One region of the Devosia sp. UYZn731 genome, then DNA from elsewhere that is predicted to be linked to it. Evidence: riboswitches for the same ligand, from Rfam matches in the RefSeq annotation. Region 1 holds a riboswitch; the other holds the start of a gene.
The links. A riboswitch is a leader RNA that binds a small molecule or an ion and turns the genes downstream of it on or off. The one in region 1 is predicted to bind cobalamin.
Positions count from the first base shown of each region.

Region 1 (6,797 bases):
CCGGTTCGATCTGCCCGTTGGGTTTCGCATTGCCCACGATGTGAGCGGGCCGCGCAAAGCCTATGCCATCGTCACAGACTATGCGCGGCGCTAGCGACTAACGGCGCAGGGCTTTGGCGGTCACGACAAGGTTCTCCAGCGCAGCCTCGACCTCGGGCCAGCCGCGGGTTTTGAGGCCGCAATCGGGATTGACCCAGAGTTGATCCGCCGGAATGCCCTGCGCTGCCTTACGCATCAGGGCTTCCATGTCCGCCTGGCTGGGAACGCGCGGCGAGTGGATGTCCCAGACGCCGGGCCCGATCTCATTGGGATATTTGAAGTCGCGGAAGGCTTCGAGCAGTTCCATGTCGGAGCGCGAGGTTTCGATGGAGATGACATCGGCGTCCATCTCGGCGATGGCGGGCATGATGTCGTTGAACTCGGCATAGCACATATGGGTGTGGATCTGCGTGGCGTCGGAGACCCCGGAAGCGGAGGCGCGGAAGCAGTCAACCGCCCAGCGGAGGTAGACGTCCCAATCGCTGTGGCGGAGCGGCAGGCCCTCGCGCAGGGCGGGCTCATCGATCTGGATGATGCCGATGCCGGCAGTTTCGAGGTCGATGACCTCGTCGCGGATGGCCAGCGCGATCTGGCGGCAGGTTTCCGAGCGAGGTTGGTCGACGCGCACGAAGCTCCATTGCAGGATGGTCACCGGGCCGGTCAGCATGCCCTTCATTGGACGGTCGGTGAGCGAGGCGGCATAGGCCGACCAGCGCACTGTCATCGGGGCAGGGCGGCTGACGTCGCCGTAGATCACCGGCGGCTTGACGCAGCGCGAGCCATAGGACTGGACCCAACCGTTCTTGGTGAAGGCAAAGCCGTCGAGCTGTTCGCCAAAGTATTCCACCATGTCGTTGCGCTCGAATTCGCCATGCACGAGCACATCGAGGCCGATGCGCTCCTGGATGCGCACGGCGCGTTCGGTTTCGGCTTGCAGGAAGGCGTCGTAGGTGGCGGTGTCGATCTGGCCCTTTTTGAAGGCGGCGCGCTGTTCGCGCACTTCGGCGGTTTGCGGGAAGGAGCCGATGGTGGTGGTGGGGAAGGGCGGCAACTTGTAGCGTTGGCGCTGTAAGGCACGGCGGGTGGAGAAGACGCCGCCGCGGCCGAGGGCGATTTTGGCGGCGGCGCGAGCCTTGACCTGCGGCTTGTGGATGCGGGCCGAGGCCTTGTGGGCGGCGATGGCGGCGGCGCTGGCATCGAAGGCGGCTTTGGCGGCGCCACGGCCTTTCTGCATGGCCAGGGTGAGGGCGCTGACTTCGGCCAGTTTTTGTTTGGCGAAGGCCAGCCAGGATCGCAGTTCCTCGTCTAGCGCGGTCTCGCCGTCGAGATCGACTGGGGTGTGGAGCAGCGAGCAGGAGGGGGCGATTTGCAGGCGGTCAGGGCCGATGGCGTCCCAGGCGGTGGTGATCAGGGCCAGTTGCCGGTCGAGATCGGCGCGCCAGATATTGCGGCCGTCGATGACGCCGACGGAGAGGGTTTTGTCGGCGTCGAGCAGCTTGAGGAGGTGGGGCAATTGTTCGGGCGCGCGGACCAGATCGATGTGGAGGCCCGAGACCGGGAGTTGCGTGGCGAGTTCTGCATTGTCGAGCAGCGCTCCGAAATAGGTGGCGAGCATGATGCGCGGACCGGCGGCGGACAGGGTCGCATAGGCCTGGCGCAGGGCGTGCTTTTGCGCGTCGGACAGGTCGAGGACCAGGATGGGTTCGTCGATCTGCACCCAGGTGGCGCCTTCGGCTTTGAGGGCGGCGAGCAGTTCGGCATAGAGGGGCAATACGCTATCGAGCAGCGACAGCGGGTCGAGGCTGCCATCCTTGGCCTTGGCGAGGCTGAGCCAGGTGACGGGGCCGACCAGCACGGGGCGGGTGTCGATGCCCAAAGCCTTGGCTTCGCGATAATGGTCGAGGGCTTTGGTGCTGGCGAGGTGGAAGCGCTGGCCGGTGTGAAGCTCGGGGACGATATAGTGGTAATTGGTGTCGAACCATTTGGTCATCTCCATGGCGGGCGCGGCGGCGGTGCCGCGGGCCATGGCGAAATAGAGCTGGTCCGGATCGGCGATGCCGGCAAAGCGCGGGGGAATGGCGCCGAGCATGGCGGTGGTATCGAGCATGTGGTCGTAATAGGCGAAGTCATTGGAGGGGATGATGTCGATGCCGGCATCGCGCTGGAGTTGCCAGTGGCGGGCGCGGAGCTGTTTGCCGGTGGCGTGGAGGGCGTCGGCGTGGGTCTCGCCCTTCCAGTAGGATTCGAGGCTCTTCTTGAGTTCGCGGTGCAGGCCGATGCGGGGAAAGCCGAGATTGGCGGATTTGGTCATGGTGGTGCCGATGCAAGGTTACGCGCCCGCCGGCGGGCCATAGGCCGCCACGGTCTGGGCGTCGAAAAACAATGAGGAACTAGGTTCGGAGCGTCAGGAGCGACGCATTCGGAACCGGGGCCTTGGTGCTATCGGCAGCAGGGAGATCGTCATGGCATGTCCTCGACCAGTCCACCCGACTGGCGTGTTGTGAGCGTTCAATCCCAAGGTAGGTCTCCTGGCTCGCGGGTGTGGCCGGATGCTCGCCTTCCCAGCTTGCGCCAGTGGCTTGATGAGCACCCGTCACCGCCTACAGTTGCGGGGGCAGCTCCGGACTGGGCAAAGCCGCACCGGATTCCCTGTTATCCCCTTGCGGGGACCATGGGCTGGACGACCATGCACTAGCGGCGGAAAGGCTGTCAATTGAGATATAAGGATTTCTTTATATCCCCGCTGTCCACAGCGGCGGTCGGTCGCCGGCAAAAATCCGTCACAAGTCATTGACGCGAATCGCGGGTAGGAACACAAGATATAGTGTGTCGTGGTCATCCGGGTCGCAAGGACGGGTGATAATAGGGAAGCTGGTGCGAACTTCGGTTCCAGTCCAGCGCTGCCCCCGCAACTGTGAAAGCGTGTTTCGGCACGCCAGCCAGATACCTGCCACGACAGGTTAATTCGTCCACGGCGGGGTGTCCGGTTGGTCGCATGCGAAGCCGTGGCCGCTCGACGGTCCCTTCGCGCGCGTCCCCATCCCCCGCTTCCACCTACGGGGTCTCTGGGGTCCACATGACTGAACTCGATATTGTTGAGCGCGCTGACACCGCTGTCGCGCAGTTTGCCTATGACGCTTCGGACCATCGGTCTGCGGCGGAGCCGGGCTATTCCATCATCAAGCGCAATGGCGGCACGGTGCCGTTCGATCCGTCCAAGATCGCGGTGGCGCTGACCAAGGCGTTTTTGGCCGTGGAGGGCAACAAGGCGGCCGCATCCCGCCGCGTGCATGAGATCGTCGAGGGGCTGAGCGGGGAGGTGTTTGCCGCGCTGAGCCGTCGCGCCAAGGACGGCCGCGTGTTCCATATCGAGGATGTGCAGGACCAGGTCGAACTGGCGCTGATGCGCGGCGAGCACCAGAAGGTGGCGCGGGCCTATGTGCTCTATCGCGAGGAGCATGCGAAAGCGCGCGCGGCCAGCAGGCCGGTGACAACTTCGGCTTCGGCGCTAAGCATGAAGCTGGCGGATGGCACTCTGGTGCCGCTGGATGAAGTGCGGTTGGCGACGGTGGTTGGCGAAGCCTGCGATGGGCTGGAGGGGACTTCGGCGCAGACCATTCTGGAGGAAGCCCGGCGCAATCTCTACAATGGCATTTCGCTGGACGAGCTGGCGCTCGCGCCGATTCTGGCGGCGCGGACACTGGTGGAGACCGAGCCGAATTATGCGCTGGTATCGGCGAGGCTGTTGCTGGACAAGCTACGCCGCGAGGCACTGAGCTATGTTTCCGGACGCACCGAACTGGCGACGCAGGCCGATATGGCGACGCGCTATGCGGAGTATTTTCCGGACTATCTGGCAGTTGGCATCAAGGCGGAGCTGATCGATCCGGAACTGGCGCGGTTCGAGCTCAAGCGCATCGCGGCGGCGATCAAGCCGGAGCGGGATATGCAGTTCCAGTATCTGGGGCTGCAGACGCTGTACGACCGCTATTTCCTGCATGTCGAGCGCACTGTGTTCGAGCTGCCGCAGGCGTTTTTTATGCGCGTGGCCATGGGGCTGGCGGTGCGCGAAATCGATCGCGAGGCGCGGGCGATCGCGTTTTATGACCTGCTGTCGAGCTTCGATTTCATGGCGTCGACGCCGACTTTGTTCAATTCGGGCACGCTGCGGCCGCAGTTGAGCTCGTGTTTCCTCACCACCGTGGCGGACGATCTGGACGGCATTTTCAAGGCGGTGAGGGACAATGCGCTGCTTGCCAAATATTCCGGCGGGCTTGGCAATGACTGGACGCCGGTTCGTGGGCTGGGCGCGCATATCAAGGGGACTAACGGGGAGAGCCAGGGGGTCGTGCCGTTCCTGAAGGTGGCCAATGACACCGCCATCGCCGTCAACCAGGGCGGCAAGCGTAAGGGGGCGGTCTGCGCGTATCTGGAAACCTGGCATGTCGACATCGAAGAATTCCTCGACCTGCGCAAGAATACCGGCGACGACCGCCGCCGCACGCATGACATGAACACGGCCAATTGGGTGCCGGACCTGTTCATGGAGCGCGTCGAGGCGGGGGCGGACTGGACGCTGTTTTCGCCGGATGAAGCGCCGGACTTGCATGATCTTTATGGGCTGGCGTTCAAGGCGGCCTATGAGGGTTATGAGGCCAAGGCGGCTGGGGGCGGGCTGAAGGTGTTTCGGACGGTCAAGGCGCTCGATCTGTGGCGCAAGATGCTGACCATGATCTTCGAGACCGGGCATCCGTGGATCACCTTCAAGGACCCGTGCAATATCCGCTCGCCGCAGCAACATGTGGGCGTGGTGCATTCGTCGAACCTGTGCACCGAGATCACGCTCAATACGAGCAAGGACGAGGTGGCGGTGTGCAATCTCGGCTCGATCAACCTGCTGGCCCATATCGGGCCGCACGGGCTGGATATGGCGCGCCTCAAGCGCACGGTCGACGTGGCCATGCGCATGCTCGACAATGTGGTGGACATTAATTTCTACACCATTCCCGAGGCGCGGAAGTCCAATCTGCGGCACCGGCCCGTGGGGCTGGGGCTGATGGGATTTGCCGATGCGCTGCAGGTGCAGGGCATCGCCTATGCGTCGGAGCGGGCGGTGGAATTTGCCGATAGCTCGATGGAGGCGATCAGCTATTTCGCGATTTCGGCATCGACGGATTTGGCGGAAGAGCGCGGCGCTTATGCGTCGTTCCAGGGTTCGCTGTGGAGCCAGGGTATCTTGCCGATCGATAGCCAGGAACTGCTGGCGCGGACGCGCAGCGAAATCAATATCGACCGCACGCAGCGGCTGGATTGGGAGACGCTGCGGGCTCGGGTCAGAAACGTTGGCATGCGTAATTCCAACACGATGGCGATCGCGCCGACGGCGACGATTTCCAACATTTGCGGTGTCAGCCAGTCGATCGAGCCGGGGTATCAGAACCTCTATGTGAAATCGAACATGAGCGGCGATTTCACCGTGGTGAATGCGCAACTGGTGCGTGATCTCAAGGCGCGCGGGCTTTGGGACGCGGTGATGATTTCGGACCTGAAGTACTTCGATGGTTCGGTGGGGCAGATCGACCGGGTGCCGGACGATATCAAGGCGATCTATGCGACCGCGTTCGAGATGGATTCTGCGTGGATCATCGCGGCGGCGTCGCGGCGGCAGAAGTGGATCGACCAGGCGCAGTCGTTGAACCTGTATCTCGCCAATCCATCGGGGAAGGCGCTGGACCAGCTGTATCGGTCGGCGTGGAAGGCGGGGCTGAAGACGACGTATTACCTGCGGTCGCGTTCGGCGACGCATGTGGAGAAATCGACGCTGAAGGGCACGGATGGGAAGCTCAATGCGGTGGCGGTCTCGGCTCCCGTCGTTGTTGCGCAGGTCGTTGAAGCGCCGCCGCCGCGTATGTCCCTGAGCATACCGGTGATCGATGGGCCGGCGTGCCTGATCGACGATCCTGATTGCGAAGCCTGCCAGTAAACAGAACCCCTCATCCGGCCTTCGGCCACCTTCTCCCACAAGGGGAGAAGGGAAAGAGCCGAGAGAGCTTCGGGCAGTCGCCTTCTCCCCTCGTGGGAGAAGGTGCCCAACGGGCGGATGAGGGGGTCTCTCCAACAAGGAAATCCCAAAATGTCCCTCGACTGGACCTCCGACACTCACAAACCTGCTCCTGTCCTAGAAGCCCACAGTGACCTCAAGGGTGGCCGCGTCTCCGTTGACGACAAGGCGATGATCAATTGCCGCGCCGATGTGAACCAATTGCTGCCGCTCAAATACAAATGGGCGTGGGAAAAATATCTCAACGGCTGCAACAATCACTGGATGCCGACCGAAGTGTCGATGCAGGCCGATATCGCGCTGTGGAAGTCCAAAGACGGGCTGACCGATGACGAACGGCACACGCTCAAGCGCAATCTGGGGTTCTTTGCGGCCTCGGAGAGTCTGGTTGCCAACAACATCGTGCTGGCGATCTACAAGCACCTGACCAATCCGGAATGCCGGCAGTATCTGCTGCGGCAAGCGTTCGAGGAGGCGGTCCATACGCACACGTTCCAGTACATCGTGGAAAGCCTGGGGCTGGATGAGGGCGAGCTGTTCAACATGTATCGCGAGGTGCCCTCGATCACCGACAAGGCGGCGTGGGCGATCACCTTCACCCAGCATCTGGACGATCCGGATTTCACCACCGGCACGCCCGATACCGACCGCGCCTTCGTGCGCGATCTGATCGCCTTCTATGTGATCTTTGAGGGGA
Region 1 covers NZ_JBEPOL010000004.1:254,430-261,226, forward strand. The annotation lists gene ABIB57_RS11865 (DUF6314 family protein) at 1-94, shown strand, start outside; gene metE (5-methyltetrahydropteroyltriglutamate--homocysteine S-methyltransferase) at 98-2,350, opposite strand; cobalamin riboswitch at 2,541-2,728, opposite strand; cobalamin riboswitch at 2,855-3,008, shown strand; gene ABIB57_RS11875 (ribonucleoside-diphosphate reductase subunit alpha) at 3,116-6,022, shown strand; gene ABIB57_RS11880 (ribonucleotide-diphosphate reductase subunit beta) at 6,173-6,797, shown strand, end outside.

Region 2 (6,797 bases), on a different contig from region 1:
GGGCGGTTTCGCGCAGTTCGCCGTTGCGCCAAGGGCGGTCGAAATAGGTGGTGAGGCGGGGGCCGACGGCCTGGATGGCGAGGCGGGCGGAGGCGCCGGGGATGGCGGCGAAGCCTTTGAGGCGCAGGACGTCGTGGGAGCGGATGGTGGTTTCGATGGCGGCGAGGAGTTCGTCCTTGCCCAGGATCGAGGGGAAACGGAGCGAGAAGCTGTCGAAATCGTCGTGCTCATGGGCCTCGCCACCATGCTCTAGCTCATGGTGACTGGGGCGGTTGGCGATGTCGGACTCGGAGCCGAGCCCGAGGCCCAGGAGAGCGCCGATGTCGACATGGCCGTTATGGGCGTGGATCAGGCCGGTGCCGGGACGCATTTCGGCGCGGAGGCTAGCTTCGACCTTGGCAAGGGTTTCGGCATCGACGAGGTCGGTCTTGTTGAGGATGACCAGGTCGGCCGCCGAGAGCTGGTCCTCGAACAGTTCGCCGAGGGGCGTTTCGTGATCGAGCATGTCATCGGATTTGCGCAGGGCATCGATGGCGGCTTCGTCGGAGGCGAAACGGCCTTCGGCGAGCGCCGCCGCATCGGCGACGGTGACGATGGCATCCACGGTTACCTGCGCCTTGATCTCGGGCCAGTTGAAGGCGCGGATCAGCGGCTGGGGTAAAGCGAGGCCCGAGGTTTCGATGACGATGTGGTCGAACTTGTCGGGGCGGGCCAATAAAGCCTGCATGGTGGGGATGAAATCCTCGGCCACGGTGCAGCAGATGCAGCCATTGGACAGCTCGATCATATCCTCCTCGCGGCAGGTATCGTCGCCGCAGCCGGCGAGGATGTCCTTGTCGACCCCGATATCGCCGAACTCGTTGATGATCAGGGCGATGCGCTTGCCCTTGGGGGCGTGCGCCAGCAGGTGGCGCACGAGGGTGGTTTTCCCGGCACCGAGAAAGCCGGTGATGACGGTGGTGGGGATCTTGCTCATGCGGGAACACTCCGGGCGGCGGGCGCTTCGGCCCGCGACAGCAGTTCATTGAAGAAGCCGATCAAGGGGCCGACCAGCAGCCAGAACACGGCCGAGACGGTGAGCGCCGAGGCGGCAAACGATGTGGCCAGATGGGCGGGGACACTGCTGGCTTCCTCGGGCTGGGCGGGTGCGCCGATGATGTGGGGGACGAGAATTAATGCAGCCGCGATGGCGATGGCGGCTGAATTGCGCCATTTGGCCAGCAGCAGGAACGCCGCGGCGGTGGCAATGACAGTGCCCCACCACCAGGTTTGGCGGGCGACCAGATCGGCCGCCGGCATGCCGGGCAGTTCGGGCGGCAGGCCGAAAGCGGGGGCGAGATGGAAGGCGATCCAGCCGCAGAGGCCCCAGACGACGCCATTGGCGAGCGTGATTTCGATCTTGAAGATGACCGAGGCCGCAACAAGAACGAGGGCGAAGCCGAGGCAACCAAGGACATCGGCGAGGACCGTATAGGCAGTGCGCTCGAAACCATCCTGGGGCGCCCAGGCGTTTTCGTCGTGCTCGTGCGCTTCGGCGGCGACGGGCGCTGTTGCGGCGTCGGTGGTGGCGGCGTGCTCGTGCGCAGAAGCGGGCTCGGCGTTTTCGTAGACTTCGGCGGCCAGGATCAGGGGGGCGACTTTCCATTGCTGGAGCGCGGACATGACGAGGCCTGCTGCGAGCCCGGCTAGGACCGCAGCGAAAAAGATTCGCTGGAAGAGTTTCATTTGGTGTCTCTCAAGCCGCTGGGCGGCAAACGGTTAGTGGCAGGGGAAGCCCATGGAATGGCGGGTATCATGCGCGCCATTGTGCAGCCGCATGTCACTGGCGAAACCGACGCCGAACAGCAGCGTCATGCCAATGAGAAAGGCGAGGCCCCCGGCGATCAGCCGTTGAGAGATGGTCAGACCGGCAATGCCGGCAGTCTGGGTAGTAGTGGTCAAGGCAACACCCTCCGTGTGCATATGAAAGCGTGGGCGTTTTCCGCCCGGATATGTGTTGGCAGGTCTCCTGACTCGCGGTGGATACAGCTCCCCTCGCCTTCCCGGTGACTTTGAGCATCGGCCGGTCCGAAAACCGCGTGGCACTTTTCGGGCCGATGCTTGCCGCCAGTGGCATATGAGAGGAGCGCACCGCTTACAGTTGCGGGGGCAGTTCCGGTTTTGGCCCCTGATGGGTAATCCGCACCGTATTCCCTTTTAATCTTGATCCCGACAGCGCCTGGCCTGGTTCGGCCAACCATCGTCACGGTTCAAAATTTGAATCCCCTTGCCGCAGCGGGCGCGGGGAACCAACACAGGTTTGGTGTACGCCGCGGCGGCGGAGCGGTCAATCCGCCCCGCTGCCGATCGGCTCAATCGGCGGGGCCGGCATAGCTGACCGTGACTTCGCTGACGCGCACATCCAGCTTTTCGAGCAGGGGTTCGTCCGACGGAATGCTGACTTCGCCCGAGACCGCATCCACGTTGAGATCCTGGGGATATTCTTCGGACGGGGTAAAGCGCAGCGAGAGGAAGCAGCTCGCATCGTCGGCATTGGCGAGCGTGCCTTGATCGATCTGGCCATAGCCGCCGTAATCCCACCAGAAGCCCCCAATGGTGAAAGGCTTGCCATTGAGGGCGAGGACTTCTGCGACCGTCATGCCGACATGGACGCCGCCGGGGCCGTCCATCGTGGGTGGCAAGTCCACGAAGCCAAGGCCTTCGCGGGTGTCGTCGTTCATCCAGCCGAATTGCAGGGTCTTGTCCGGATCGTTGGGGAATACGGTGGTGGCGAGCATGTCCTGCCCCTCGGCGCCGGGCACCTGGCCGGTGACGACGTTTTCGGCACCGTAGGTCTGCTTCAGCAGGGCCTCGGAACTGTCAGGGCCGAAAACGCCGGTGCAGGAAAAGGCGGTTTTGTCCTTGGCCAAAGCCGGGGTGGCGACAAGGCAGGCGCAGAGCAAGGCGAGGGACAAGCGGGCGAGCATGAGGGGGTTTCCTTTGGGACAGAATTGCCTTGGCGGGGTCGTCTCATTATAGCCTAGTCGGCATATGAACGAGGGCTGAAAGTAACGTCGCCGATCAACTCATCGCGGCGAAAGAACTGGTGCTGGAACAGCCTGCCGATCGTTGGCGTTGTCGCGTCATCCCCCTACCCTGCTGGAGCCAAAATGGGCCTTAACTTCGCCACCCTCGCGCCGATCGGGCTGCTGATCGCGAGCAATGTATTCATGACCTTTGCCTGGTATGGGCATTTGAAGTTTCCAGCCATGGCGATGTGGGTGGCGGTGATGACCAGTTGGGGCATTGCGCTATTCGAATATTGGCTGGCAGTGCCGGCCAACCGGATCGGCTACGGCGCCTATACCGGGGCGGAGCTCAAGACCATCCAAGAGGTGATTTCGCTGAGCGTATTCGTGATTTTCGCGGTGACCATCCTGGGCGAACGGCTGACCTGGAACCATGCGGTGGGGTTTGCGCTGATTTTTGGTGGGGCGTTTTTTATTTTCAAGGGGCCGTTAAAGTAGGCTCCACTCGTGGGGATGGCTCCCCCCGACCTGGCCCTGCCCCAAGGGGGAGGGGATCAGATCGAGGGTGCGGTTGACTCTGGCGACGTTACTAAGTTACACGTAACTGTATTACATTACGTGGGTGACGCATGCGGAATTTTAGCCTGGCGCAGATGAGTGCGACGGCGCGGGTCGGCTTGGTGTTGGTGCCGGTTGCGCTGATCTGGGTGGCGATCTGGGCGCTGCTGGCATGAGTGCGGTCATTCGGCTGAACGATCTGACGCTGGGCTATGACGGTCATCCGGCGGTGCATCACCTCGATGGCGCGTTCGAGACGGGGTCGCTGACGGCGATCATGGGGCCGAACGGATCGGGGAAATCCACCTTGCTCAAGGGCATTACCGGGGCGCTGAAGCCGCTGGGCGGGCGGATCGAGCATGCCGGAATTTCCGTGCGCGAGATCGCCTATCTGCCGCAGATTGCCGAGATCGACCGCACGTTTCCGGCGGTGGTGGGCGATCTGGTATCGCTGGGGTTTTGGAAGAGCCGGGGACTGTTCGGCGCCATTCGCGGCGTAGATCGCGGGGCGCTGGACGAGGCGTTGCAGGCGGTAGGGCTGCGGGGATTTGAGCAAAGGCCGATCGATACGCTGTCGGGCGGGCAATTGCAGCGGGCGCTGTTTGCGCGGGTGCTGTTGCAGGATGCGCGGGTGATCCTGCTGGATGAGCCGTTTACGGCGATCGACGAGAGGACGGTGGGCGACCTGATCGCGCTGGTGCAGCACTGGCACAACGAAAAGCGGACGGTCATTGCGGTGTTGCATGACGTAGAGATGGTACGGCGGGTGTTTCCGCAGACGCTGTTGCTGGCGCGCGAGCCGATTGCGTGGGGGGCGACGGGCGAGACGCTCAAGGCCGAGAACCTGCTGGAAGCGCGGCGGATGACGGAGGCCTGGGACGAGCATGCGCCCTGGCATGACCACGCGGCAAAGCACCTTCATCATGGGGATGCGGCATGAACGCGTTCCAGGTTTTCATCGAGCCGTTCGCGCAATTCGGGTTCATGAACCGAGCGCTGGTGGGGGCCATCATCCTGTCGGTGAGCGCGGGGCCGGTGGGGGTGTTTTTGATGCTGCGGCGGATGAGCCTCACAGGCGACGCGATGGCGCATGCTATTTTGCCGGGCGCGGCGGCGGGGTTTCTGGTGTCGGGGCTGGCGATTTTGCCGATGACGCTAGGCGGGTTCGCGGCGGGGCTGGTGGTCGCGCTGCTGGCGGGGCTGGTGTCGCGGTTCACTATCCAGCGGGAAGATACGTCACTGGCAGCATTTTACCTGATTTCGCTGGCACTGGGGGTGATGCTGGTCAGCCTCAAGGGTTCCAATGTGGACCTGATGCATGTGCTGTTCGGCACGGTGCTGGCGCTCAATGACGATGCGCTGGTGATGATCGGGGCCATTGCGACGATCTCGCTGGTGGGGCTGGCGGTGATCTGGCGGCCGCTGTTTGCGGAGTGTCTCGACCCGACGTTTTTGCGCAGCGTGAGCAAGGCGGGGCATCCGGTGCACCTGATATTCCTCGCGTTGGTGGTGCTGAACCTGGTGGGCGGGTTCCAGGCTCTGGGGACGCTTTTGGCGGTGGGGCTGATGATGCTGCCGGCGGCGGCATCGCGGTTTTGGGTGCGGGGGCTCGAGGGGATGTGCGCGCTGGCGGTGGGGTTCGGGGTGGTGTCGAGCTATTTCGGGCTGCTGATCTCCTACTATCTAGGGGTGGCGTCGGGGCCGTCGATCATTCTCGTAGCGGGGGGGATTTATGTGGTTTCGCTGTTTTTCGGGCGGCGGGGGGTGATTTTTACGCGGGTTCAGGCGCCGCGGCATCGCGTGGCATAGGCGGCCTGCGCTCGGAAAATTCGTTGCTCCGCTTCGGTTTCGAGGCGGAGGCTGAGGCAGTGGGGATGCCAGCCACATCGTGGCTCTCGACACCCCCACCCTGCCTCCCCCTCAAGGGGGGAGGAGTTGGCCTGGTGGACCGGGCGGCTTCAGAGATTGAAGGAATGCGAGATGAAGATTTTGAAATCGACAGCGCTGGCTTTGCTGGTTTCGGCCCTGGCCGGGCCGGCGTTTGCGGCGGAGGTCAAGGCGGTGGCGACGTTCTCGATCCTGGGCGACATCGTTGCGCGGGTCGGTGGCGAGCGGGTGGCGGTGACGACGATTGTCGGGGCGAATGCCGATACCCACGTCTATGAGCCCAAGCCGAGCGATGCGGTGGCAGTGAGCCAGGCGGATGTGTTGTTCGTCAACGGGCTGGGGTTCGAAGGGTGGCTGGACCGGTTTGTTCAATCGACCAGTTTTGCCGGGCCGGTGATCGTGGCCAGCGCGGGCGTAAAAACCCACACCATGGATGAGGACGGCGAGGTCGTGACCGATCCGCATGCCTGGCAGAGCCTGAAGAACGGGCTGCTCTATGTGAAGAATGTGGCGGCGGGACTGTGCGCCGTGGATGCCGACGGTTGTGTAACCTATGAGGCCAACGCGGCGGCTTATTCGGCAGAGATTGCGGCGCTGGATGGGCAGCTTATCGCCGATATCGCGGCAGTGCCGGCTGCAAAGCGGCAGGTGATTACCACCCATGATGCCTTCGGGTATTTTGGCGATGAATATGGGGTGAAGTTCCTCGCGCCGGAGGGGATTTCGACCGATAGCGAGGCTTCGGCGGCGGACGTGGCCAAGTTGATCACACAGATAAAAAGCGATGGCGTCACGGCGCTGTTCATCGAGAATATGAGCGATGGGCGGCTGGTGCAGCAGATCGCTGACGAGACCGGCGTGACGGTGGGCGGCCAGCTTTATGCCGATGCGCTATCGGAACCCGATCAGGGCGCGGCCACCTATATTGATATGTTCAAGCACAATATCGGCCTGCTGGTGCCGGCGATGTTGGGCAAGTAGGATTGCAACGCCGCCGCGCCCCACGGGCGCGGCGGCCGGAAAGGCGGACGACATGGCGCATTCGGATGACAGTCACGCGGGCCACGACCATGTGTGGGCCAATGATTTGACCAGGAACCAGGGGCTGGTGCTGGGCGCGCTGGCGCATTCGGCCGGGCCGCTGAGCGCCTACGATATCCTGGACCGGCTGCGCGAGGATGGGCTCAAGGCGCCGTTGCAGGTGTATCGGGCGCTGGACAAGCTGGTGGAACGCGGGCTGGCGCATCGGCTGGAAAGCCTCAATGCGTTTGTGGCCTGTGCGGATGAGCATTGCCACCGCTCAGGGCTGATCGCGTTCGCGATCTGCGATGGCTGCGGCAAGGT
Region 2 covers NZ_JBEPOL010000010.1:49,218-56,014, forward strand. The annotation lists gene cobW (cobalamin biosynthesis protein CobW) at 1-976, opposite strand, end outside; gene ABIB57_RS22190 (CbtA family protein) at 973-1,725, opposite strand; gene ABIB57_RS22195 (CbtB domain-containing protein) at 1,759-1,941, opposite strand; cobalamin riboswitch at 1,982-2,252, opposite strand; gene ABIB57_RS22200 (hypothetical protein) at 2,352-2,966, opposite strand; gene ABIB57_RS22205 (DMT family protein) at 3,150-3,506, shown strand; gene aztA (zinc ABC transporter ATP-binding protein AztA) at 3,739-4,506, shown strand; gene aztB (zinc ABC transporter permease AztB) at 4,503-5,375, shown strand; gene ABIB57_RS22220 (metal ABC transporter solute-binding protein, Zn/Mn family) at 5,553-6,434, shown strand; gene ABIB57_RS22225 (Fur family transcriptional regulator) at 6,487-6,797, shown strand, end outside.
Region 2: linked by a shared signal. The riboswitch ahead of ABIB57_RS22195 (CbtB domain-containing protein) and the one ahead of ABIB57_RS11875 (ribonucleoside-diphosphate reductase subunit alpha) in region 1 are both predicted to bind cobalamin.